One region of the Acetobacter sp. AAB5 genome, then DNA from elsewhere that is predicted to be linked to it. Evidence: riboswitches for the same ligand, from Rfam matches in the RefSeq annotation. Region 1 holds a riboswitch; the other holds the start of a gene.
The links. Region 1 has a riboswitch for cobalamin ahead of ACP7IZ_RS09405 (DUF2147 domain-containing protein). Riboswitches for the same ligand answer to the same signal wherever they lie in the genome.
Positions count from the first base shown of each region.

Region 2: linked by a shared signal. The riboswitch ahead of ACP7IZ_RS02300 (TonB-dependent receptor plug domain-containing protein) and the one ahead of ACP7IZ_RS09405 (DUF2147 domain-containing protein) in region 1 are both predicted to bind cobalamin.

Region 1 covers NZ_JBNIEW010000008.1:113,442-125,843, reverse strand. Annotated here, with positions in the region: gene dctA (C4-dicarboxylate transporter DctA) at 1-1,234, shown strand, start outside; gene ACP7IZ_RS09410 (carbohydrate porin) at 1,598-3,190, shown strand; cobalamin riboswitch at 3,268-3,506, shown strand; gene ACP7IZ_RS09405 (DUF2147 domain-containing protein) at 3,548-4,012, shown strand; gene ACP7IZ_RS09400 (sorbitol dehydrogenase family protein) at 4,126-4,797, shown strand; gene ACP7IZ_RS09395 (GMC family oxidoreductase) at 4,819-6,456, shown strand; gene ACP7IZ_RS09390 (c-type cytochrome) at 6,449-7,768, shown strand; gene ACP7IZ_RS09385 (NAD-dependent succinate-semialdehyde dehydrogenase) at 7,872-9,326, opposite strand; gene ACP7IZ_RS09380 (MFS transporter) at 9,412-10,722, shown strand; gene cobU (bifunctional adenosylcobinamide kinase/adenosylcobinamide-phosphate guanylyltransferase) at 10,737-11,291, opposite strand; gene cobT (nicotinate-nucleotide--dimethylbenzimidazole phosphoribosyltransferase) at 11,353-12,402, shown strand; gene cobS (adenosylcobinamide-GDP ribazoletransferase) at 12,399-12,402, shown strand, end outside.
Region 2 covers NZ_JBNIEW010000002.1:20,952-33,353, reverse strand. Annotated here, with positions in the region: gene ACP7IZ_RS02315 (ABC transporter ATP-binding protein) at 1-504, opposite strand, end outside; gene ACP7IZ_RS02310 (FecCD family ABC transporter permease) at 498-1,511, opposite strand; gene ACP7IZ_RS02305 (ABC transporter substrate-binding protein) at 1,508-2,419, opposite strand; gene ACP7IZ_RS02300 (TonB-dependent receptor plug domain-containing protein) at 2,419-4,593, opposite strand; cobalamin riboswitch at 4,730-4,964, opposite strand; gene ACP7IZ_RS02295 (Na+/H+ antiporter) at 5,019-6,731, opposite strand; gene ACP7IZ_RS02290 (LysR family transcriptional regulator) at 6,797-7,720, opposite strand; gene ACP7IZ_RS02285 (SDR family oxidoreductase) at 7,878-8,651, shown strand; gene ACP7IZ_RS02280 (TonB-dependent receptor) at 8,869-11,115, shown strand; gene ACP7IZ_RS02275 (hypothetical protein) at 11,245-11,757, shown strand; gene ACP7IZ_RS02270 (DUF1269 domain-containing protein) at 11,861-12,397, opposite strand.

The DNA.
Region 1 (12,402 bases):
GGGTGCAGGCATTGCCGTGGGTGCAATGTTCCCCTCTGTTGCCACCGCACTTAAACCGCTGGGAGATGGGTTTGTTAAACTTATCAAAATGGTCATTGCACCTGTTATTTTTCTAACAGTGTGCACAGGCATTGCTGGCATGGCGGACCTTAAGCAAACAGGCCGCGTAGCAGGCAAAGCCATGCTGTATTTTTTGTGTTTTTCCACTTTGGCACTAGCCATTGGCATGCTTGTGGCTAACGTTCTGCAACCCGGTGCTGGGCTGCACATTCGTCCCGAAAGCCTTGATACAAGTTCTGTTACACAGTTTGTAAGTGCTGCCGCACAGCATCATTCTTTTGCAGATTTTTTGTTGCAGATCATTCCTTCCACAACCGCCGGAGCATTTACATCGGGTGAAATTCTGCAGGTTCTGCTGGTTGCCATCCTGTTTGGCATCAGTCTGGCAAAAATGGGTAAAGCGGGGGAAGCTGTCCTTAACCTGTTTTACAGCCTGACAGAACTTGTTTTTGGGGTTGTACGTTTGGTGATGTATCTGGCCCCTGTTGGGGCTTTTGGTGCCATGGCTTTTACCGTAGGTAAGTTTGGCCTGCATTCCATTCTGCACCTGCTTGCCTTGGTGCTAACATTCTATCTTACGGCCATTCTGTTTGTAGGCGTTGTTCTGGGTGTTGTGGCACGATTGGCTGGTTTTAGCATTCTGCGGCTCTTGGTCTTTCTAAAAGAAGAGCTGCTGATTGTGTTGGGCACCAGTTCTTCTGAATCCGCCCTACCCGGTTTGATTGCCAAATTGGAACGGGCTGGCTGCTCCCAAGGGATTGTAGGGTTAGTTGTACCCATGGGCTATTCCTTTAATCTGGATGGCACCAATATTTACATGACTCTTGCTGCGCTGTTTATTGCGCAGGCAACTGATGTGCACCTAAGCTTTCAGGAACAACTTGCCCTGCTGCTAGTTGCTATGGTGAGTTCCAAAGGTGCTGCTGGTGTAACAGGCGCTGGTTTTATTACTCTGGCTGCCACACTTTCTGTTGTGCCCAGCGTGCCTGTGGGTGGCATGGCCCTTATTCTGGGTATTGATCGTTTTATGTCTGAATGTCGTTCCCTTACCAATCTGGTTGGTAACGCTGTTGCTGCTATTGTTGTCTCACGCTGGGAAAATGCGTTGGATGATACGCAACTTCATGAGGCCTTACACACGCAACCACAAATTACAAAAACACCTTCAGTCTGATACCTCTTTTCCGTAGGTAGCTCTTATGGCTGCCTACGGATTTCCTGTGTTTGTAATTGGGAATAAACCTTGTTGTAACAGTGTATTTTTGTAAACTTTTCCTTGAATATTCGTTATAACAGAAAAAAATCCTTGAATCTTTTTAATTGTAATTTAATTTCCATAATCTGAGATAATAAAAACAAAAAGAAACGTGAGAACTGAAAAATGTTTGCTAAAATTACAAAATCTATTTTTTAAAGAGAAAGCAACCAGCCACCTTTCCCTTTAATCTTCGTATTTCTTTTCCCTTGTTTCAGAGATGTGCCGTTGCTGCATTCCACTTGTACGCAATGGCCGTTCTTGCGCCATGAGGATCGGGCAATGCCCTCAACTTATATCATTTCAAATTCAGAACAAAAAACATCACGCTACCAGCAAGAGTGTTTATCCGTTCTTCGTTTGCTTTATGTCGGGACAGTTCTTTTCACATTTGATATTGCTTTTCACGCCACCTCTGCGCGCGCTCAACAGAATGAAACTGCTAAGTCTTTTGAGAAACCAGAATTTTCTTCAAAACCTATTGTTAACGCCGAGATACCGAAAAAACATAAGCGCCCGATAGCTGAAGAACGTCTGGACGCTCTGTTTGATACTGAAAGCCTTTCCTATCTGTTAAACCATAATAATACAGCGTTACGCAGGCAGGATATCAGTGCGGGGTATTTTGTTGCTGAACAGGCCTTTGGCAATCTGGCCCCAGGCCTTAAACCTTGGCGCGACAGACTAAGTGAACGCGGCTTTACCTTTGAGTTAACATATAAAGGTGAAGGTATGGCCAACCTTGCTGGCGGTCTTTCAAAAGGTATGGATTATACGCATGAAATTCGTGCCAGCATGTTATTTGATCTCGGTAAGCTCACCGGTTGGAATCCGCTACAAGGGTGGTACCTGCATGGCATTGTTATGAACCGTGAAGGCCGACAAGTCGGTTGGGATCATGTTGGGGAAAGAAATGTACTTCTTACAGAAGTATGGAGCATTCACGGCCCTGCGGCGGCCCGCCTTGCCGATCTGTATCTGGAAAAATCTTTCCTCCACAACCGTATCAATATCAATGTCGGGCGCATTTCACTTACACACACCTATTCTACTTCTATTTTACTGTGCACATTCATGACCATGTGCTCTGCCCCCATGGCTATACGAGAACCGGCAGGTTGGAGCGTTTACCCCAAAACATCATGGGGAGGCACAGTGCGCTTTCGGCCAACGCATGATCTTATCCTGCGCACTGGTATTTATCGCATAGGCCCCAAAGCACGTGACAATACAGGTTGGGCATGGGGCGATGAGCCTTATACAGGTATTCAAACTCCCATTGAGTTAACGTGGGAACCGTTTTTTGGCACGCGCAAGCTTCCGGGCCATTACAAAATTGGTTTTGGGCATGACACATCTCCTTACCCCGATATGGTCGGCACCATTCCCGCCGCTTTTGCGGGCTCTGTGCATCCGCACAAGCTCAAACCGCGTGATACATTTTATATAGAGGCGGACCAGATGGTGTATCGCAGCCATGGCGAACATCAGATGGCTGGCGGATATGTGCTAGCTGGCTTCATTCATAACACGCCAAGTAACTCCACATTCTCAAACGAGTTCTACGCAGGGGCTTCCCTTTTGGGTATTATCCCCCACCGGCCTTTGGATCGGCTGGGCGTCATGTATTCCTATTACCAACTCAGCCCACGCTTGGCCTATGGGCAGCGTATGCAGGAAGCTGCGGGCGTTCCCCTTGGCCCCTATATCAATGGGCCACAAACGCATTCTGCAATTCTGGAAGCATATTACGGCATTCCCGTCACACCGGGCTTGGTTATTACACCCGAGTTTGAATACATGATGCGCCCCGGAGAAACCTCGGTTATTCCCAATGCTATTCTGGCAGGGCTTAAGGTTATTGCTGCCCTGTAAGACAAAGCGGGGCGCAAAAACATCTCACCTGCCCTGCTTTTCTCATACTGGCACCAAACCTGCTTATTGCTAGAATATATATTCGAACAGATGGATGGTGCTGCGCAAGCGGCTTGAAAGGGAATGCCGTGCACGGATTTCTGCCTCAAATTGAAGCAGAATCTCATAGTCGGCAGCTGCTCCCGCAACTGTAAGGGGAGGTTTGACCTGCTGCCGGTCACGGCTAGCCACTGGCCGATAAATACGGCTGGGAAGGCAAAAGGTCTGACATACCATATCCCCAAGCCAGGAGACCTGCCTCCATCAGGCACATCACACCGGGCGGGATGAACCGGCAGCGGCAAAACAGGCAGTAACATGCATAAACATGCCTTTAGCTCATTTTTAACAGCACTGCTTCTTGCATGGAGCAGCATACCCTCCAACGCTCATGCAGAAAGCGCCTCCACACCAGCCATAACCGGGCAATGGATTACGGAAGACGGTAAAGGCATATTCAATATCCACACCTGTGGCGATAAAATGTGTGGGAACCTTGTAGGGTTAAACCTAACGCAAGATGAAGAAGCTTCTGGCCGTAGAAAAACAGAATGTAACCTTCAGATGCTCAAAGGCTTCCATCCCATGGAAGACCGGCATGACCACTGGAAAGGTCATATTTTTGATCCTCAGAGCAAAAATACTTACGATGCCATTATATGGGTAGCGGAAGATGGTGCCCTGAAACTGCATGGTTTTTTAGGTTTGGAACTCTTTGGCAGAACAGATACCTGGCAGCCGTTTCATGGTCGTATAGGCAACAACTGCCGCATTAACCCCTAAGCATACCTGCTTCAACGAAGCATGAAATAACCTATTATTCCGTTACAACAGCTTGCAAGCTCAGGCCGTCCCTATAAAACTACCTGTAATTTTGAACTCGATATTTCTCCGCAATGTTTCATTCCGACAGGGCGGAGCCCGGCTTTGTAGGGAGAATCCGAAGAATGAGACAAACGCACGAGGGGCGGCCTGTGGCGGAGTGGTGTTCATCTCCTAACGCCATGCGCCTGAATAAACTGTTGCGCATGCCCCGTCGGGATGTGCTTTTAGGTGGTATTGGTCTTTCTGTTGCAGGCACAACGGGTGCAGCCCTTGCTGATACCGCGCCTGCTACACCAAACACTGAAGACCTCTCTCGCTTTATGCAGATATCCCAGAGACTGACAGATAGAGATGCACTGAACCCCCAGATTGGTGCGGCCCTATATGCCAATATTGTGCATGCCAATGCAGATCGGCAGGATAAACTTAACGCCCTGCATACTCTACTAGAGCGAGAAAAATTTACGACGGCATCTGCCTTTGCTCATGCAGCAGAAAAATCTGATCCCAAACTTAAAGATGTCATCCACGAAATTCTGACCGGCTGGTACCGAGGTATTGCGGATGGCAAAGTGGTGGTTTACCGCTCCGCCCTGATGTTCGACATCACCAAGGATGCCGTTTACCCCAAAACCTATGCAACAGGCGGCCCATTCTACTGGACAAGCAAGCCACCAGAAGTTGCACGCCCAAAAGGGCACCCTGCACTTTCTGCTTCCGCCCTTGTTATCGAACCGACCTGATCTTACGGGATACCCCGCTTTATGCCCTCCGAAGAAAATCTTTCAGCCGACGTTGTGATCGTAGGATCAGGCGTTGCAGGTAGTTCTATTGCCAACGAACTGGCACGCGCCGGTATTTCCGTCATCGTGCTGGAAGCTGGCCCACGTGTTGACCGCCAGCATTTTGTAGAAAACTTCCGCAACCTTGAAAACAAACCCTCTTATCAGGGGCCATTCCCGGCTGTGCCTTGGGCACGGCATCCGCCTGATCAGCAAACCCCTAACGAGTATCTGCATACCTCCGGCCCAAATGCCGAAGCCTATCAGCAGGTTTACTTACGTATGATGGGCGGCACCACATGGCACTGGGCTGGGTGCGCATGGCGTTACCTACCATCAGACTTTGAACTCAAAACACGTTACGGTCAGGGCCGCGATTGGGCTTTGACTTACGATGATCTGGAGCCCTTTTACTATCAGGCAGAAGTCATGATGGGGGTTTGCGGGCCAGATCCCGCAGTGGAAGATCTTGGGTCTCCCCGCAGGCAGCCATATCCTATGGATGCACTGCCCATTTCCTACGCTGCACAGCAATTCCGTAAGCTGATCCAGGAAAAAACGCCGTGGCGCGTGGTGCACGAACCACAGGCACGCAACACCCGCCCGTATGATAGCCGCCCAACGTGCGAAGGGCATAATAACTGCATGCCCATCTGCCCTATCGGGGCCATGTATAACGGCAGCTATTCCGTTTACCATGCAGAAGCCGCCGGGGCTAAGTTTATCCCCAACGCTGTGGTGTATAAGATTGAGCGAGACAGCGCGAACAAGCGTGTAACCGCCGTGCATTACTTTGACCCCGACAAAGGGTCACACCGTGTTACGGGCAAATATTTTGTTATTGCTGCGCACTGCATTGAAACAGCTAAACTGCTGCTGCTTTCTGCTGATGAACAAAGCCCGGATGGTGTTGCCAACAGTTCCGGCCATGTAGGCCGCAACATGATGGATCATACCGGTGTACAGGTTACCTTCATCAGTGGCGATCAAGCCTTGTGGCCGGGCCGTGGGCCGCTGGAAACCAACGTGATCGACAATTTCCGTGATGGAAACTGGCGCTCAGACCGTGGAGCCTACCTTGTTCACATGGTGGATGATAACCAAGTGGATTTGGCTACCCAGTTAGCTATTTCCAAAGGGTACGTTGGCCGGGAACTGGAAGAACAGATCCGTTACCTAGCTTCACACACTGTGCGACTGTTCAGCCATAACGAAGCTCTGCCAGACCCCAACAACCGTCTGACACTCAGCAAAGATCACAAGGACATTCTGGGGATTCCGCACCCAGAAGTGTACTATAAGCTGCCCGAATACACTGTGCGCAGTTGTGAACACACACGCTATGTTTTCCGCGACCTTATCAAACTGATGCACGGCACGGATGAACAGTGGACACCGGGCTACTTCCCGCAGGATCATCCCGCAGGCAGCACCATTATGGGCGCAGATCCCAAGGATTCCGTGGTGGATGGCCATTGCCGAACGCATGATCATGACAATCTGTTTATTGCCAGTTCCTCGGTTTTCTCAACCGTTGGCACCGGCAACATCACCCTGACTGTAGCTGCCTTGGCGCTACGTGTTGCCGATACGCTGAAAAAAGAACTTGCTCATGCCTGATTTTTCCAAAACCTTGCGCACCCTTCTTTCAGCAGGCACGGTGCTTGGCGTTTGCGCTCTTATCCAGCCACCTGTCCATGCAGAAGATGCAGCCCCGGATCAGGCTGTTCTGGACCGTGGTGCTTATATTGCCACGGCATCAGATTGTATTGCTTGTCACACCAAGCCCGGTTCGCAGCCATTTGCTGGCGGCCTAAAAATTGCAACACCTATGGGTGATGTGATTTCCACCAACATTACGCCAGATCCAGAGCACGGCATTGGCAAATACACAGAGCAGGACTTTGAACAGGCCGTACGCCACGGTGTGCGCAAAGATGGTGCTTACCTGTACCCTGTTATGCCTTATGTTTCTTACGCGGGCATGACAGATCAGGATGTGCATGCACTTTATATGTGGTTCATGCACAGCGTAAAACCAGTTGCCAGCACCCCGGCAGAAACAACGCTGGTGTTTCCTGCCAATATGCGCAGCGCAATGGCGGCCTGGAACTTTGTAACCACCAAGGAAGAGCCAGAAAGCGGAGATTCCAGCACATATGATCCGCTACGCCGCGGCAAGTATCTTACCAATGCGCTGGAACATTGCGGCACCTGCCATACGCCACGTAACTTCATGCTGAGTGAAAAGCAGGACAGATATCTGGCTGGCACGTCGCTTGATGGGTGGTACGCACCCAACATCACCACCAGCAAAACCGGCGGTATAGGCAACTGGAGCGAAGATGATATTGTTGCCTACCTGAAAACAGGCCATGCCAATGGTCATGCTCAAGCCGCAGGCCCCATGGCAGAAGCTGTGGAACACAGCACCAGCCACCTGACAGATCAGGATCTGCACGCCATAGCTACTTATATTCACCAAGTTCCAGCTATGGACGATGATATGGAACATCAGGCCCGAGATAGCTTTGGCCAAGCTATAGAAGCGCTGGATATCCGCCAGAGTGCCCCAACCCGCATTGATGATCTGACCGAAATGGACGGACAGCACGCATACGATGCCAACTGCGCGGCCTGCCATGGCCAGACTGGTACGGGCACGAAGGATCAATACGCACCTTCATTGTTCCATAACTCAACCGTGGGCAGCGCACGGCCAGATAACCTGATCATGACCATTCTGCACGGGGTGCAACGCAAAACCGAAGCAGGCGATGTATCTATGCCAGACTTTAGCGGTCATTCAGACGTGCAGCGTCTGAGCGATGCTGAAATTGCAAAGATCGTGAATTATGTGATGGCAACCTTTGGCAGCGGAGACCAGCACGTAACAGCAGATCAGGTTGCACAGTTCCATAAAGACAAATAACAGCCACACCACATATAGGCTGGTAAGACCACACACCAAAAAGGGCGGAGAGGTTTAAACCTCTCCGCCCTTTTTACATAATCTTCAGAAAAAAACTGAAGTGTTAGAAAGAAGGCTTTTCATGAAGAGCAGATACCAAACGTGTAATGGTATGTGCCTTCAAGGCTTCTGGCCCACCTTCCGTGCCATAACCGGAATCTTTCATGCCACCAAACGGCACTTCTGGCACGCCAATACCATGATGATTGACAGCAACCATACCGGCTTCCAGCTTTTCGCCCAGCAGGCGCTCCGTGCGTTCACAACGCGTGTAAACATAAGCCGCCAAGCCATATGGTAGGCGGTTGGCTTCCTTTACGGCATCCGCCAGATCAGAATACTCATCCATAATGGCAATCGGGCCAAAGGGCTCTTCCTGCATAACCCGCATTTCCAGCGTTGGCTTCAGCACCAATGTGGGGGGGAAGAAGCACCCATCATTCGGCATGGAAATATCAGGCTGCCAAAGTTCAGCACCTTTCTGGCGGGCGTCATCCACCAGTTCGGTCAATGCTTTTACGCGGCGCTCATTCACCAATGGCCCCATGGTAACGCCTTCATCCAGACCGTTGCCGATCTTAAGCGCACTCATCTGGGCTTTAAATTTTTCAATAAAGGGCGCTGCAATTTCCTTGTGTAAAAGGAAACGTGTGGGAGCAATGCACACCTGCCCGGCATTACGGAACTTGGCGGCAGCCAAACGTTCGGCTGCGGCATCCAGATCTGCATCTGGGCACACAATAACCGGGCCATGGCCACCCAGTTCCATAGTGACCGGCTTCATCTGCGCACCAGCCAATGCGGCCAGATGCTTGCCGACAGGCGTAGACCCCGTGAAGGAAATCTTGCGCACAACCGGATGCGCAATCAGATACTCAGAAATTTCCGCTGGCACACCATACACCAGAGAAACCGCACCCGCCGGAATACCGGCATCACAAAAACACCGGATCAGTTCTGCCGGAGAAGCTGGCGTATCTTCCGGGGCCTTTACAATAACCCCACACCCGGCACCCAAAGCGGCACCCAACTTGCGTGCAATCTGGTTGATGGGGAAGTTCCACGGCGTAAAGGCCGCCACAACACCTACAGGGCGGTGCAACACACGCTGTTCTACATAAGGGGCGCGCGGGGGCACCAATTCATCATTTAGGCGGCGGCCTTCTTCACCAAAATATTCAATAACACCAGCCGCACCCTGAATTTCAATAATCGCTTGAGCAAGGGGCTTGCCCTGCTCTTCGCTCATAATACGGCCAATCTGCTCTGCCCGTTCACGCAGCAGATCTGCCGCCTTGCGCATAATCACAAAGCGATCCCACGCAGTAAGGTTACGCCATGCTTCGTAACCCGCCTGCGCGCCCGCAACCACTTTTTCCAGATCAGTCTTGGAGGCATGAGCGACCTGCCCAATGATCTGGCCCGTAGCCGGATTGGTTACCGGAATGGTGCGACCATCTGCCGCATCTTGCCATTTCCCGGCCACCAACAGCTGCGTGCGTATTTCTTTTTCTGACATCTACATCTCTCAAGCAGAACGGGCAGACATCCACCATGGAGCCTTTGTCCGGATTTTTTTTGCTGACACCATTTTATGTACTGCCATGCAAGAAAAAAGAGGTCTATACACCCCAGCGCATAATGGCCTCCTGCCCGGTTCAGTTCCATCCGGCAGGGCTATTATCCTTCAAACCCTCAGTTGTATCAGTAGAAAGCCCATGCTTTTCAAAACCCTGTCCGGTCAGACAATAATCGGGCTGTGCGCCTTGTTTGCCGCCACTTTTACGGCCATTACCAGCGAAGTTGCCCCTGTAGGGTTGCTGATAGATATGGCGAACTCCTTCCATATTACGGAAGGTAAAGCTGGTCTGGCCGTAAGCGCATATGCGCTGGTTGTGGCACTGGCGGCGGTGCCGCTCACCATTCTTACAGCCAGAATCAACCGCAAGACACTCATGCTTTGGGCTCTGATTGGCTATATCGCCTCTAATCTGATTGCCGCTTTGGCTCCTACCTTTGCCATTTTATGCTTGGGCCGTGCTGTGGGCGGGGCTGCCCATGCGCTTATGATGTCCATTGTTTCTGCCTATGCTGCGCATCTGGTACCCCCTCGTATGACAGGGCGCGCCATTTCGTTTGTGTTTGGTGGCACATCGTTGGGGTCTGTTTTGGGGGTTCCCGGCACTGCTGCTATTGGGCAATTGGCAGGCTGGCGGGTTTCCATGATGGTGGTTACGGGTTTAGCCGCCATTCTAACCGTATGCATCGCGTTTTTTCTGCCCAAGGTGGAGGCTTCCTCCAGCTCCATGCATCTCCCTTCATTCCGCACCCCCGGTGTTGCTCGGGTTTTTGCGGTAGTGATTACCGTAAACACATTGTTCTTTTTGGGGCATAACCTTCTGTACACCTATGTTTCACCACTGCTCATGTCTCATGGGTTGCCAGAAAGCGCGCTCAGCATTGCCCTGTTGATTACAGGTGGCGTGAGTATTCTTGGGCTATGGGCTGCCGGACAGATGGTGGATTCCAAACCGGCACTTGGGCTGCTGGTAGCTGGCCTGATTACCGCATGTGGCATGGGTGCACTCTGCGGTTCTCTCCTTAGCGGATGGAGCGCGGTTGCGGCTGTTGGCCTATGGTGTGCCGGTTATGCCGCTCTTATTCCGGTTATTATGTCTGGCGCTATCCGTAGCCGCGCCACAACGGCTGATATTGCCGGTGCAGCCGTAAACGCCAGCAGCAATGTGGGTATTTTGTTTGGTTCTGCTGCAGGCGGAATGATTTTGAACACAGCTGGACTTTCTGTTTTACCGCCCATGGCTGTTGGTATTGTTATAATGGCTACAGCATTAGGGCTATGCAGCCCCGTTGCCTTCCCCCGCGTGTTGCATGATCATTCAGAATCTGAAAGCTGACACATAGCTGACGGTTATAAAGATTTTCCTTTAAGCACCAGTGGCAGCCCGGCTGCCACAAAAACAACTTGCCCTGCCTGCGCCGCTATCCGCTGGTGCAGGCGCCCTGCCTCATCCCTAAAACGGCGGGCCAAAGCGTTTTCCGGCACAATCCCCAACCCCACTTCATTGCCTACAAGAATGGTGGGGGCCAAGCGCTCCGGCAACACCTCCAGCAGATAGTGTGTTGCCTCCTCAATATTTTGGTCATCCAGCAGCATATTGGTCACCCACAAGGTCAGGCAATCTACCAACACAGGCAGATGTGCGTAGGTTTTTAACACCCATGCAATATCCAGCGGCTCTTCAACCGTTTGCCAACCCTGCTCTGTTCGGCTGGCCTTGTGGTGTTCAATACGCTCCTGCATTTCTGCATCAAATGCCCGACCAGTCGCCAGATAGATCCAAGGAGAAGGCAAGGCTGTCAGCATTGCTTCGGCTAAACCACTCTTTCCTGAACGTGCGCCCCCCAAAATCAGAACAGTGCCCTGCGCCCCTGTTTCTGTTGGATTGAGAGATAGGACACTCATGGTATATGCGCCTCACTATTTTTGTTTGCTTACATCCTTATAACAGCACAAAATCAACGGCATGCCATCATCTCCTTCTTTTTCTAACGCGCCACTCTGCCTTGGTTCCATGCAGGAACTCAGAAGCCTGTGTAGCAACCTGCCGCAGACAGATAAGATGGCCCAAAACGCCATTGCCCAGCGTGAACAACAGCTTACCAAGCCAGAAGGTAGCCTCGGCCGCCTTGAAGAACTTACAAGCTGGCTAGGGGGGTGGCAGAAACGTGCCACACCAAAGCTGGAAAATGTGCAGGTTTTGGTTTTTGCAGGAAACCACGGCGTAACGCAGCAAGGAATCTCCCCTTGGCCTTCTGATGTTACAGCTCAAATGGTCAGCAATTTCCGTAACGGAGGGGCTGCCATCAACCAGATAGCCAAAACAGTTGGCGCATCCTTACACGTTATTCCTGTGCATGATCTGCAACCTACGGCCGATTTTACGCATGCGGCTGCTATGACAGAGCAGAATTTTTTGCAAGCTGTCGCACTTGGCTACAACGCCGTTTCATCCCACTGTGATCTCTTGTGCTTGGGGGAAATGGGTATTGGGAACACCACTGCCGCAGCCACTTTGACAGCAGCTTTGTTTAAGGAACGCGGCATCATCTGGGCCGGACGCGGCACCGGTGCGGATGATGCAGGATTGGAACGTAAAGCAGCAGTTATTGACGCAGCGCTTAGCCTGCATCGGCAAGCATGTTCTGATCCCTTAGAAGCGGCGCGCTGTGTTGGCGGATACGAACTGGCAGCCACATTGGGCGCCACATTGGCTGCCAGGCATAAAAGCGTACCTGTTCTGTTAGATGGCTTTGTTTGCACGGCGGCGGCTGCACCTCTTGCACGCTTGCACCCTGATGGGCTGGCCCATACCTGCCTTTCACATTGCGCGACCACAACAGGACAAACGCATCGCCTTGCCTCTTATGTGAATCTAGAACCTCTTTTGGGATTGGGCCTCAGGTTAGGAGAAGGTTCCGGCGCAGCGCTTGCAGTTTCTATCATACGGGCAGCGCTTGCCTGCCACACAGGTATGGCTACTTTTGCAGAAGCCGCTGTAAGCCAGAAAACATGA
Region 2 (12,402 bases), on a different contig from region 1:
GGGGTCCAACGCAGCTACGGGTTCATCTGCCAGCAAAATGGGGGCCTGCACCGCTAAAGCACGCGCCAGCATGAGCCGTGCACGCTCTCCACCAGAAAGTTGGCTGGCTGGACGATCCGCCAACCCCATTAACCCCACTTCCGCCAAAGCCTGCGCCACTGCCGGATGATGCAAGGCCTGAGCGGGAGATTCCCCATAGGGCAAGCGCCCCAGTGATGCCACCTCCCGCACCGGCATGGGCGGAAACGGCGGCACATCCTGCGGCATATACGCCATAAGCCGCGCACGCTGGGCCAATGTAAGCTGCTGCAAAGGCGCGCCATCACACACCACATGCCCCTGCGTGGCGGGTAACAAGCCCGCCATAATGCGCAACAGCGTGCTTTTGCCAGCACCATTAGGGCCTATGAGCGCTGTTACGCTGCCAGCCTTAAACCGCGCATTGGCGGCTTGGAGAAGCTGCGCGCCCTCTATGCTGAAACCAACATTCTGCACATTTAACATGACAGCATGTTCCGTTTTCTAAACAAGATAACACGGTGGAAGAACACAGGCGCCCCCACCAAGGCCGTTACCACACCCAACTGTAATTCTGTGCGCCCGGCCATAAGCCGCACTGCCAGATCTGCCGCCAGCAAAAGCACAGCCCCGCCCAAAAATGCTGGCACCATAAGCCGAGATGGCCGATGCCCCGCCAAAGGCCGCAACACATGCGGCACCACCAGCCCCACAAACCCGATAGCGCCAGAAACCGCAACGCAAGAGCCCACAGCCAATGCAGTGCCCACAACCACGCGCATTTGCACGCCCCCAACACCACCAAGCCGAAAACCAAGGCTTTGTGCCACGTCCTCCCCCATTGTTAGGGCATCCAAGGCGCGGCCACAGCCCATAAGCAGGGCACACCCCACCACCACGCCGGGCAAGGCCAGCAGCACATCATTAAGGGTGCGATCTGTTAAAGACCCCATAAGCCAGTGCATGATTTCAAACGTGGCATAGGGGCTGGGCACCAAGTTCAACACCAGTGCGGTAAGGGCTGCGGTAAAACTGCTCACTGCCGCACCAGCCAACAACAACACCAACGCGCCACCACGCCCCACCAGCGCCACAAGCAACATGGCCGTAACCAGCGCACCGGCCAAACCACCCAAAGGCAGCAAAGCCGAGGCTATTTGAAAAAGCCCTGTATAGAACACGCAAACAGCCCCAAGGGCTGCCCCACCAGAAACACCTAAAAGCCCCGGATCAGCCAGCGGGTTGCGCAAATAGCCTTGCAGCACCGCACCACTCAGCCCCAACGTGCCGCCAACCATAAGGGCCAGCAACATACGCGGCAGGCGCAACTGCCCCATAATAACTGCACCTATGGAATGCGCACCAGCCCACCAATCTGCCAAGGCGGCTGGCACGTTAATGCTGCTTTCCCCCCACCACAAAGAGGCCACAGCCATAACGGCCACCAGCACCACCAACAGCGTGTTCAGCACAACGGGGCGCAAGGGCTTCATGGTTGGGTTTCCTTTACCGTAGGCTGCGTAATGGGTGGGTTTTGAAAATTCTTTGCGCCATCATCCACAATGGCATCCCGCGCGTGACGTAATGAGGCAACGGCATCCAGCGTTTGTGGCAGCCCACACAGCCAAAGGCGCGCTGGCACATCCACAACATGTGGCGGCGCAAACATGGCCAGCATAACCGGGTTGGCCAGCATGGCCTGTGCAAGAGAATGACCGGGGCCGGAGGGATCGCGCACCAGTAAATCTGGATGATAAGCCAACAGCACTTCCAGCGGCACGCGCCCGCCCAAAGGTGGCGTGCCTGCCGTGGTGGCAAAGTTACGCAAACCGGCATGAGCCAGCACATCATCGGGCAAACTATGGGCATGCACCACAAAGCCATTGGCCTCATACACCACGGCTATGGGGTCTGATAGCTGGCGGGGGGTGGCAAGTTCCGCCAACCGGGCTTGAAATGCCGCCACAAGCTGCCGCCCGCGTTCGGGGTGCCCCACCGCATTGGCAACTTGCATGATCTGGTCTGGAATATCCGCCAAGGAGGATGCGGGCGGAAGCGTAAGCACTTTGGCCCCTACCTCCTTTGCGGCCCGCACGGCCAAGCGGGCTGTAAAGCGGCCTGCCAGCACCACATCTGGTTTGGCGGCCAGCACTGTTTCCGCCGTGGATTGCAACACCGGCACGCCCTGCGCCTGCTGGCACAACACAGATTCCGTGCAATCCCGCGCCAAAGTTGAAAGGCCTATAATATCCTTGTGGTCTGCCAACATAAGGGCAAGCTGATCTGTGCATAGGTTAAGCGATGCCACACGCTCTGCCCGTGCCGCCCCAGGCGCAGGCACCGCAAGGGCTGCACCCAGTACACACATACCCACCCGGCGGAGGATTACGGAAAGCTGCATCAGTAATTCAGCGTAAAGCCGCCATAACCTGCGCGGCCGGGCTGAAGGTAGCCTATGGGGCTTTCATACTGGCGGTTCAGCAAGTTATCTGCCCGCGCAAACACCGTTACATAGCGGTTGATTTTATAACTGGCCGCCAGATCTATGGTGAAATATCCGTGGTCTTTACCGCATGTGCTGCAATACTGGTACGTATCGGAAATAACCGGCATATCACGCGCGCCGCTGACATACAGAATATTGCCCGAAAGCGAGAGCCCATCCACCGGCTGCCATGTGGTGTTGAAATTGAACTTGTGCTGCGGGCGGCGTTGGAGTTCTTGCCCGGTAGAGGCATCTCGCGCGTGGGTCCATGTATAGTTCAGGTTGAAATCCAGCGTATCCAGCGCTTTCCAATCCAGATACGCTTCCACGCCATACATGCGGGCACGGGCGACGTTATTGTAGGAATAGGTGGAGTAATAATTTTCGTAAGAACTTACGGACTGAATAAGGTTGCGCACGTGGTTTTCATACCATGTGGCCCCAAAATGCAGTTTGTCATGCGCCAAGGTTTGTTCCACGCCCACATCATACCCTATCAGGCGCTCGGCCCGCAGGTTGGGGTTTCCCTTTTCCGCATAGCTGGTGGAAATCTGGTTGGCAAAAAGCTGATACAATGAAGGGCCATGAAAACCACTGCCTGCACTGGCCTTGATAACCGTGCCGCTGTGCGGAATATGAATGGCCGGAGCCACGCGCCACGTTACATAATTGCCGTAGCGGGAATTGGCATCATACCGGATATTGGCCGCACCATATAAAATCTTGTTCCAGTTACCCTGATACTGCCCATACCCTGCCGTAGTATCCATGCCTGCACTGGTGCTGAACGGCGTGGAAGATGGCGCGCTATTTCCTTGGCTGGAATTAAACGTATCATGAAAATGCTCTGCCCCCACAAGCAGAGATCCGTATTTATCCAGATTAACGGTGCCGTGCCAGTCTATCTTGATACGGCTGGTGCGGTAATATGTGGGATCATACTGCAAGGCATCGCCTTCAAGGGTTGTGCCGGTTTCTGTCCAGCTTCTGCGGCCTGTCATATACCCCAGACCAATAACCTGATCGAACCTGCCCCCAAATGAGGACAAATGCGCAGTGCCCCGCACAATGGCCTGATTTTGCGTGGTATGTTCACGCTCGCTGCTCACATCACCGTAATATCCCAAGCGGCTGTAATATTCATCTTCCATATTATAGCTGCTGTACGTGTGCAGATTGCTCTGGATCAGCCGGGCCGTTAGCCCCAGATCAAAATTATGCGTCACATCATAGCCAAGGCGAATATTGGCGGAACGGTTATCGTTTCTATCCCCCCGGTGGCGCTGTTCCTTATCTGCGCCAAAATAGCGCCCGATATAGCGCGGGATTTCATGAAAGCCATCCTGCCGGTAATGAGAAAGCTCCACATTGTAATGGAACTTTCCCTTACTGCCGCGCGCGCCCATAACCTGATTAAACGTGCCGTAAGATCCACCTTCCACCCGCACAAAGGGGGTGAACCTGCCCTGCCCCTGTGCTGTGGTTATATCAATCACCCCGGCCATGGCATCCGCCCCGTACAGGCCACTTTGCGGCCCGCGCAAAATTTCTATGCGGCCCATGCCATCGGTTACAAACTGCGCGGCATCAAACGCGCCAGAGGTGGAGCTGCCATCGTTAATATCCATGCCATCCAGCCGCACTTTTACCTCGTTGGCATTGTTGCCACGCATGAAAATAGAGGTGGTGCCCCCAAAACCGCCCGAACGCACCACATTCAGCCCCGGTTGGCGGGCCAGAATATCTGTTAACGTGCGGCGCTGCTGGGTGAGGATCTGCTTTTCTGTCACGATCGTCATGGCCGTGCCAATTTCATCCGCCCGCATGGGCCGCCGTGCGGCGCTAACCGTAATGTAATCCGGGTAAGCCTGCGTGCTGCGTGCTTGCACAGCTTGCGTGCCCTCCGCCCCAGCCGAAACAGGCGCATTTTGTGGTGCCGGAACGGTGGCAACGGGTGTTACTGCCGCCTTGGTGGCCACAGTATTTTTGCCCGTTGATGTGGCAGGGGTTGGGGCATCTGCCGCCCTAACGGCAGTGGTTTCTACCAGCAGCAAAGATGAGCCGGTAAGCAAAAGGGTTTTAAGGCGCATGGGTTTAGGCAATCTCGCGGTTTAACAGCGTTGCCACGAGACTTGGCCCGGCTTTTTCCACCACAGGGGCACAAACCACCCCATAGGCTGACCGCTAGCCCAGCCTGCCAGCACACCCCGGCTGACATGCCCCGTCTGCAACTGTGTGCTGATGGCAGGTCTCCTGGCTTGCGGTTTTTTCGGTTGTGGCACCCCTTCCCGGAAAGGTTTGTTCCAGTGGGCCAGCGCGTAAGGCGCTGTGCGTGCACATCCATGCCGCTTACAGTTGCGGGGACAGCCCGGGAATATCGCAAAACCATTGCAGGCAATGGCGCGGGCACCCGGTTCCCTTTTCATTCCCCTGAGGGGAAACCATCATGCGGTGTGGTTTACAGGCTGGGGGTGGCTTGTCAACAAAAGCACGCTACACGTTTGGCAGGCTGGCTTTAGGCCTCCCGCGGGAGGCGCTGAGACTGCGAGCGGATTACCTGCTCCTCATAATCCAGTTCCTGCTGGAGCTTCCATTCTGTTTGGTCATTGATCTCTCTGCGCGATGTCATATCCCGCATGGCCTGCCGTTCTGCCCGCAGCAATTGCAGGCGCAGGGCCAGATCCATACGCGCATGGCGCAATGCCCGGTTACGATCCAGCGGCGTAATGCGCGGCGTTTCATCCTCCTCTTCCAACCGGCTGTGATACAGTTGGTATAGGCGGTCTATTACCTCCTGCCGCAGGGCTTCATCTGCGGCACTTTGCCCCTCCGGTTTGGCCAGTGCGGTGCCCTTTGGGTTGGGCGCAGGCGGCTGCGTGCGCGCTTTTGTAAGCACTGCAAGGGCTGCGCGTATCAGCTTTTGGCGGGCCATATTTTCTTCCTGCGCATTCTTATCCACCGTTTCGTGCGGCAAAAAACGCAGGCACAGAGGAATGAACACACTGGCTGCCAGCAGGGAAAGCACAATTACACCTGTAGCCGCCACCACCACGGCATCGCGCATGGGAAAGGCATCTGTGCCATCTGTTCCTTCTGGCAGGGAGAGCACAGCCGCCAGCGTAACGGCCCCGCGCACTCCGGCAAATGTCAGCAACAAGCTGCCTGCAAAGCCCGTGGGTTCAAACGGCAGGCTGCCAATACGCGCCACCACCCAACGGCCAAAAACGGATGTCCATACGCCTGCAAACCGCATGGCCAGCATAATGGCGTATATTTGCACCACAAACAGGCCAACCTGCCACAAAGCCACATCGTATTTATGGCCCAACGCCACGCCGTGTTGCAGCAATTCTGGCAACTGCAAGCCCAGAAACAAAAAGATAAGCGCGTTAAAAACGTAGCTGACAATGTTCCATACGGTTGTGGCCTGCAGGCGGGTAAAGGTGGCGGTATCCTCTATCATGCCGGAAAGTTTAAGCACCATGCAGCCTGCCACGGCGGCCAGAATGCCCGAACATTCCACCGCTTCCGCCGCTGCGTACATTAAAAACGGCAAGAGCAGCACAAAGATGATTTGGGATTGCGGATCATCATACCCACGGCGCACCAGCACGCGGTTAAGCTTAACAGCCAGCCACGCCACCGCAGCGCCCACCAGCAAGCCGCCCAGCGCCACCATTAAAAACGTGCCAAAAGCCTGCCTGTAAGAAAACTCCCCCGTAAGGGCATCGGCCATGGCAAAGCGAAAGCACACAAGGCCGGAGGCATCGTTAAACAGGGCCTCACCAGATAAAATCTGCAACAGCCGATTGGGAACTTTGCGCCCTTCAATAAGGCTGGAAACAGCTACCGTATCTGTGGGGGAAAGCGCTGCCGCCAGCGTAAAACAGATGGGCAAGCCCAGTTCTGGCACAATCCAATGAATAGCATAGCCACATACCAGCGTGCTGATAACCACAAGCCCAAAGGCCAAAAACAGAATGGGGCCGCGCAGTTCTGAAAACTCACGCAATGGCATGCGGAATGAATCTGCAAACAGCAAAGGCGGCAGAAATACAAACATGAACATATCTGGCTGCAAGCTGACATGCATGCCCGCCAACGCCGCAAACACACCCAGAATGATAAGAATAACCGGCTGCGGCACCTTTTGTTTAAACAGGGCAACAAGCAGGCTGCTAACGGCCGCCAGCAAAAGCAGCAGCAGAATGTTTTCTACGGTTAACATGGCTTGCGCTCTTTGGGCGTGTTTAGGCGTTTATGCAACGGGCATTATGCACATACACGCCACCTTTACGGAGCAGCGGCAACAGGGCGTAAAACCTGCTGGCGCACCAGTTCTTCCAGCCATGCGGCAAACACCTGCACCCGCATGGAAAGATGCCGCCGGTGTGGGTAAAGCAACGCCATGGGCAAAGGGGCCGCACACCATTTGGGCAGCACTTTTACCAACTGGCCGGTATGCAGGTAAGAGCGCACATCATACGCGGGTATCTGAATCATCCCCAACCCAGCCAGCGCACAGGCTATAAGGGCCTCTGCACTGTTTACTGTCACACGGCCCGGCATATCCAGCGTGTGGGTTTGGCCGTTTTCTTCCCACTCCCATTGTTCCACGCGGCCATTCTGGGGAGAGGCATAATTTACGGCCTCGTGCCCATGCAGCAGGTCTGCCGGGCATTGGGGCGCACCATGCTGATGCAGATATGCCGGGCTGGCCACGTTTATCAGCTTTAACTCCCCCATACGGCGGGCAATCAGGCCGGAATCCTGCAAAGGGCCCACGCGCAGCACGCAATCCAACCCTTCTTCCACCAGATTAACGGCCCTGTCCGTTACCCCCAGCTCCACCGAAAGGCCGGGATATGTTGCCAGAAAATCGGGCAATGCCGGGGCCACTATCAGCCGCCCAATGCGGCCGGGCATGTTAACGCGTAATACGCCTTGCACGGCACTTTCGTTCTGGCGGAACAGGTTTTCTGCTTCCTCCACATCCGCCACAAGGCGCAGGCAGTGTTCGTAAAACGCGGCGCCATCTGGTGTGGGGGCAACGGAGCGGGTTGTGCGCGTTAACAAACGTGCACCCACGCGGCTTTCAAGCTGTTGCACGGCGGCAGACACACTAGAGCGCGGCATGCCCAAGGTTTCTGCCGCGTGGGTAAAACTGGCGGCCTCCACCACACGGGCAAAAATACGAAAAAGGTCTATTCTATCCATACACGTTAGCCTTGTGGCGGTTGCCTTATTGTTCGGTAAATCTGGCAAGTGTTGTCAGAACATACAGCTTTATCCGGCTATTGTAGCTGATACGGTGAAAATAGAAAAACGGGGGCCACCATCCATGCCCCCTCGATCATGCAAGGGAGCAGCCAACATGGTAGACCACAGCATTAAAGGCAAAACCGTTCTGATAGCCGGTGGCGCCAAAAATCTGGGCGGGCTGATTGCGCGGGATCTGGCGGAACACGGTGCAAAAGCCATTGCCATCCATTACCACAGTGCGGCCAGCAAGGCGGAAGCAGATGCCACGGTGGCTGCGGTAAAAGCCGCAGGCGCACAGGCCGCAGCTTTTCAGGCAGACCTTACGCAGCCAGGTGCTGTTGCCAAACTGTTTGCAGATGCCAAAGCCGCTTTTGGCGCGCCAGATATTGCCATTAACACTGTGGGCAAAGTGCTGAAAAAGCCGATTGCAGACACCACGGATGAAGAATTTGATTCCATGTTCGCCATCAACACCAAGGTGGCGTATCAGTTTATCCGTGAAGCCGGAAACCATCTGGCGGATAACGGCAAGCTGCTCACACTCGTCACATCTCTGTTGGGGGCTTACACGCCGTTTTATTCCACCTATGCGGGTTCCAAGGCTGCGGTAGAACACTTTACCCGTGCGGCCTCTAAGGAATATGGCGCACGTGGCATTTCTGTTAACGCCATTGGCCCCGGCCCCATGGATACGCCGTTCTTTTACGGGCAGGAAAGTGCAGATGCTGTGGCTTACCACAAAACGGCAGCAGCGCTTTCTCCCTTCAGCAAAACGGGCCTGACAGATATTGAAGATATTGCCCCGTATGTGCGCTTTATTGTTTCTGAAGGCTGGTGGATGACGGGCCAGACCATTCTGGTAAACGGCGGTTACACCACAAAATAACATCTGCCTTGTGCCCGCAGGCACAACGGTATGCGCAAGGAGGCCACGTGTTGCATGTGGCCTCTTTTTTTGTGCCTTGCTCTGGGCGCAAAGCTGTTGCGCGCGTGCAACAGCCCACAGAAAGCTGCACGCACACGGCTCATTCCTGTTGTAATGTTATACTATTACATAATACATGCTGCGCCCTCCGCCACACTCAACCAAGGCAGCACACAGCATGATGGTTCGATCAGCCGCTCTTCTTCTCTGCTCCACTGTTTTAACTGCTCTGGGCAGCAGCATGGCCCTGGCTGAAACCACAACCTCTACAACAGAAACAAAGCAGCAGAAGCCTTCTGAAACAAAACCGCAAAGCGTAAAAGTAATTGCGCATGACAAGAACGATGCCGAACAGGTAATTGTTACCGCGCATCTGGACCGCATGCGTTCAGAGCTTTCGCCCTCCACCGGGGCCACTGTGCACAAGTTCAGCCGGCAGGCGCTGGAAACCATTCCCGGGGCCGATAACGCACCGCTTAACCAAGTGCTTTTGCAAGCCCCCGGCGTAGCGCAGGACAGTTACGGCCAGATCCATGTGCGTGGAGACCATAACGAGGTGCAATTCCGTTTGGATGGCGTGCAGTTACCGGAGGGGCTGAGTGTGTTCGGGCAGGCATTGATGACGCGCTTTGCCGATAACATGTCCCTCACCACCGGTGCGCTGCCCAGCCAGTTTGGGTTTTTGCAGGCGGCTGTGGTGGATATCAACACCAAGAACGGCACCACCAATTCGGGCGGCAATCTCTCACTTTACGGCGGGGCGCGAGATTATTTTTTCCCTTCCCTGCAATATGGTTTTCATAAAGGAAAGTGGGATTTCTTTGCCACGGCAGATTATGTGCATGACCGCACGGGCATTGAAAACACAACATCATCTTTCAACGCCATTCATGATTTAAGCGAGCAATATCACTTTTTGGGCCATCTGCGGTACACGGCGGATGAAAACACGCGTATCAGCTTTATTGCCGGTGTTTCCAACGCAGAATACCAACTGCCCAACAACCCCGGCCAGCAAACCCAGTTTGCCATGCCTGCCTACTCTGGCAGCAATCTGGCGCAGCAGTTGAATGGCAGCGTGGACAGTGCGCATTTGGATGAGCACCAAAAACAGATTACAGATTTTGCCATTCTGGCGTTGCAGAAAGAGATGGGAGACTTCAGCCTGCAAAGCTCCGTGTTCTCCCGCTATAGCAGCCTGCGCTATTCTCCCGACTGGCTGGGGGATCTGGTGTATAATGGCATTGCCCAGCAAGCTGCGCGTTCTGTTTTTTCCATGGGCACACAGCATGATGTTACATGGCGTGCTGCCAAAGATCACACCGTGCGCTTTGGTTTTCAGCTTTTTGTGGAACGCAATACCTCTAAATCCCTCTCCCGCGTGTTTGCGCAGGATGGTGAGGATGCAGATGGCAACGCCACCTTTGGCACAACCCCGCTTAGCATTTACGATGGCAGCGGCAAAACCGGCACGGTTTACGGCCTATATGCGCAGGATGAATGGCGCCCCCTCAACAACCTGACCATCAATTACGGCCTGCGCTTTGATGGCGTGAGCGAATACACGGCAGAAAAACAGCTTAGCCCACGTATCAACATTGTGTGGAAGCCGTGGAAAGGCGGTGTGATCCATGCCGGATATTCACGCTACTTCACGCCTCCGCCGTTTGAGGTTGTAAGTTCTTCCTCGCTTTACAAATTTGCGGGCACCAGTGCCGCGCCCTCCGTTTACCAGAACAACAAGGTGCGGGCCGAGCGCGACCATTACTTTGATGCCGGTATTGAGCAAACCATTCTGCCAGGCTGGCGTGTCTCGTTCGATGCCTACTACAAGCTGGCGCATAACCTGATTGATGAAGGCCAGTTTGGCGCCCCCATTATCCTGAGTGGCTTTAACTATCGCCGTGGGCAGGTGAACGGGTATGAGGTCAGCACCTCTTACGATCATGGCCCGCTTTCACTCTATGGCAACTTTGCGTGGTCTCGCGCCATTGGCAAGGATATCACCAGCGCACAGTTTAATATGGAACCAGATGATCTGGCCTACATTCAGCACCGCTGGATCCATCTGGACCATGATCAGCGTTGGACGGCCTCTGCCGGGGCGGCCTATTCCTTCTTCCATAAAACGCGCTTTCCGCTGCGGCTATCTGCCACCATGGTATATGGCAGCGGGCTGCGGGCCGATGGCCTTGTGCCCAACGGGGTGGCCCTTACACCCTACGCCACCGTTAACTTCTCTGCCGTGGAAACCATACACCATACATTCGGCAGCGCATGGCCGGGGGATACGCAGTTCCGCATAGATGTGATCAATCTGGGGGACCACACCTACAAGCTGCGTGATGGCTCTGGCATTGGCGTGGGCGCCCCGCAATATGGGCTGCGCCGCACCATTCTGGGCGGGATTTCCCAAGGTTTCTAAGCGTGTTACCGGCTGTGGCGCTGCCCACGCGCCACAGCCCCCACACTGGCGTGGATTGATTTTACCAGCATTTTGCCCCAGAAAACGGCTCCAATACGAGGATATCCAGCCCGTGGAGGAGCCAGACCAATGGATATGACATGGGGCAACTTTCAGGCCATTGTTCAGCTTTCCGCCGGGTTGAATGTTGCCATTTTAAGTTTTGTGGATATCAGCCTGCCCGCCATTCAGGAACGGCGGAAGGTTTTTGCCAAGGCCCGGCAGGAGCTGGAGATCCACCGCAAGAACCCCCATAAGCGCACAGAAGCCGAAAAGGCAGACCACGCCGAAAACGTGGGAGACATTGACCGCCGCCTGTTTGACCTATGGCGTGAAACCGCCGCCTTTGAACTGGTGGAAGATTCCCTTATGCGGCTTACGGGTGTTTCCGGCTTTATTGGTGCTGTGCTGAGCCTGATTTTGCTATGGTATTCCGCCCTGCATTATGATGAGAAAATCTATCTGACAGGCCAGTTGCTCACTGCGGCCTCGTTCCTCTCATTGGCAGCGGCATTTATTATCAACTGGATGACCGCCACACGGGCCGCAAAATATACCCAGCGCTGCAACACCCTGCGGCAAGAAATGGGCAAACGGCTGTGAACTTTTTTCGTTCTGTGCGTTAAAATACTAAAAAACCCCCGGTGTGCTTCTGCCACCGGGGGTTTTCCATGCACACAGTGCAGGCTGATACCTAAAAGATGGCTCAGGCCTTGGCTTGCGCCGCAGCAACCTGACCCAAGGCAACCTTGAGTTTTTCTTCTGCTTCTGGGGAAAGAGAGGTTTGCAGGATACGGGCATGGCCCTTGAACTGGCTGAGATCGGCCAGAACTTTTTCCGGCTGAGACTTACGCACCAGAATAAACAGAGCAGAGGTGTTGGGCGGGATGGTATCGCTTAACTGTTTGATGAAGCCATCATCAATCCCGTAATCAGAGAACTTGCCAGACAGCGCGCCAGCACCGGCCCCCACGGCACTCCCGATCAGGAAGCCAGCCAGCGGGTTCAGGCACAAAAGGCCCACCAGCGCACCCCAAAAACCACCAGAAAGCAGGCCCCAGGAAGCCCCAGCTTTTTCAAGGTTTACGCTCTGGTGCAGGTGTACCTTACCCTGTGCATCCCGCGTAACAACCACGGCATCTTCCAGATCCAGCAGGTATTCCTTCTGCAAGGCGCGGCATTCTGTCAGCACCTTGGCGGCATCATCAACGTGGTCAAAACCCAGAACAATCAGATCAGACATTCAAA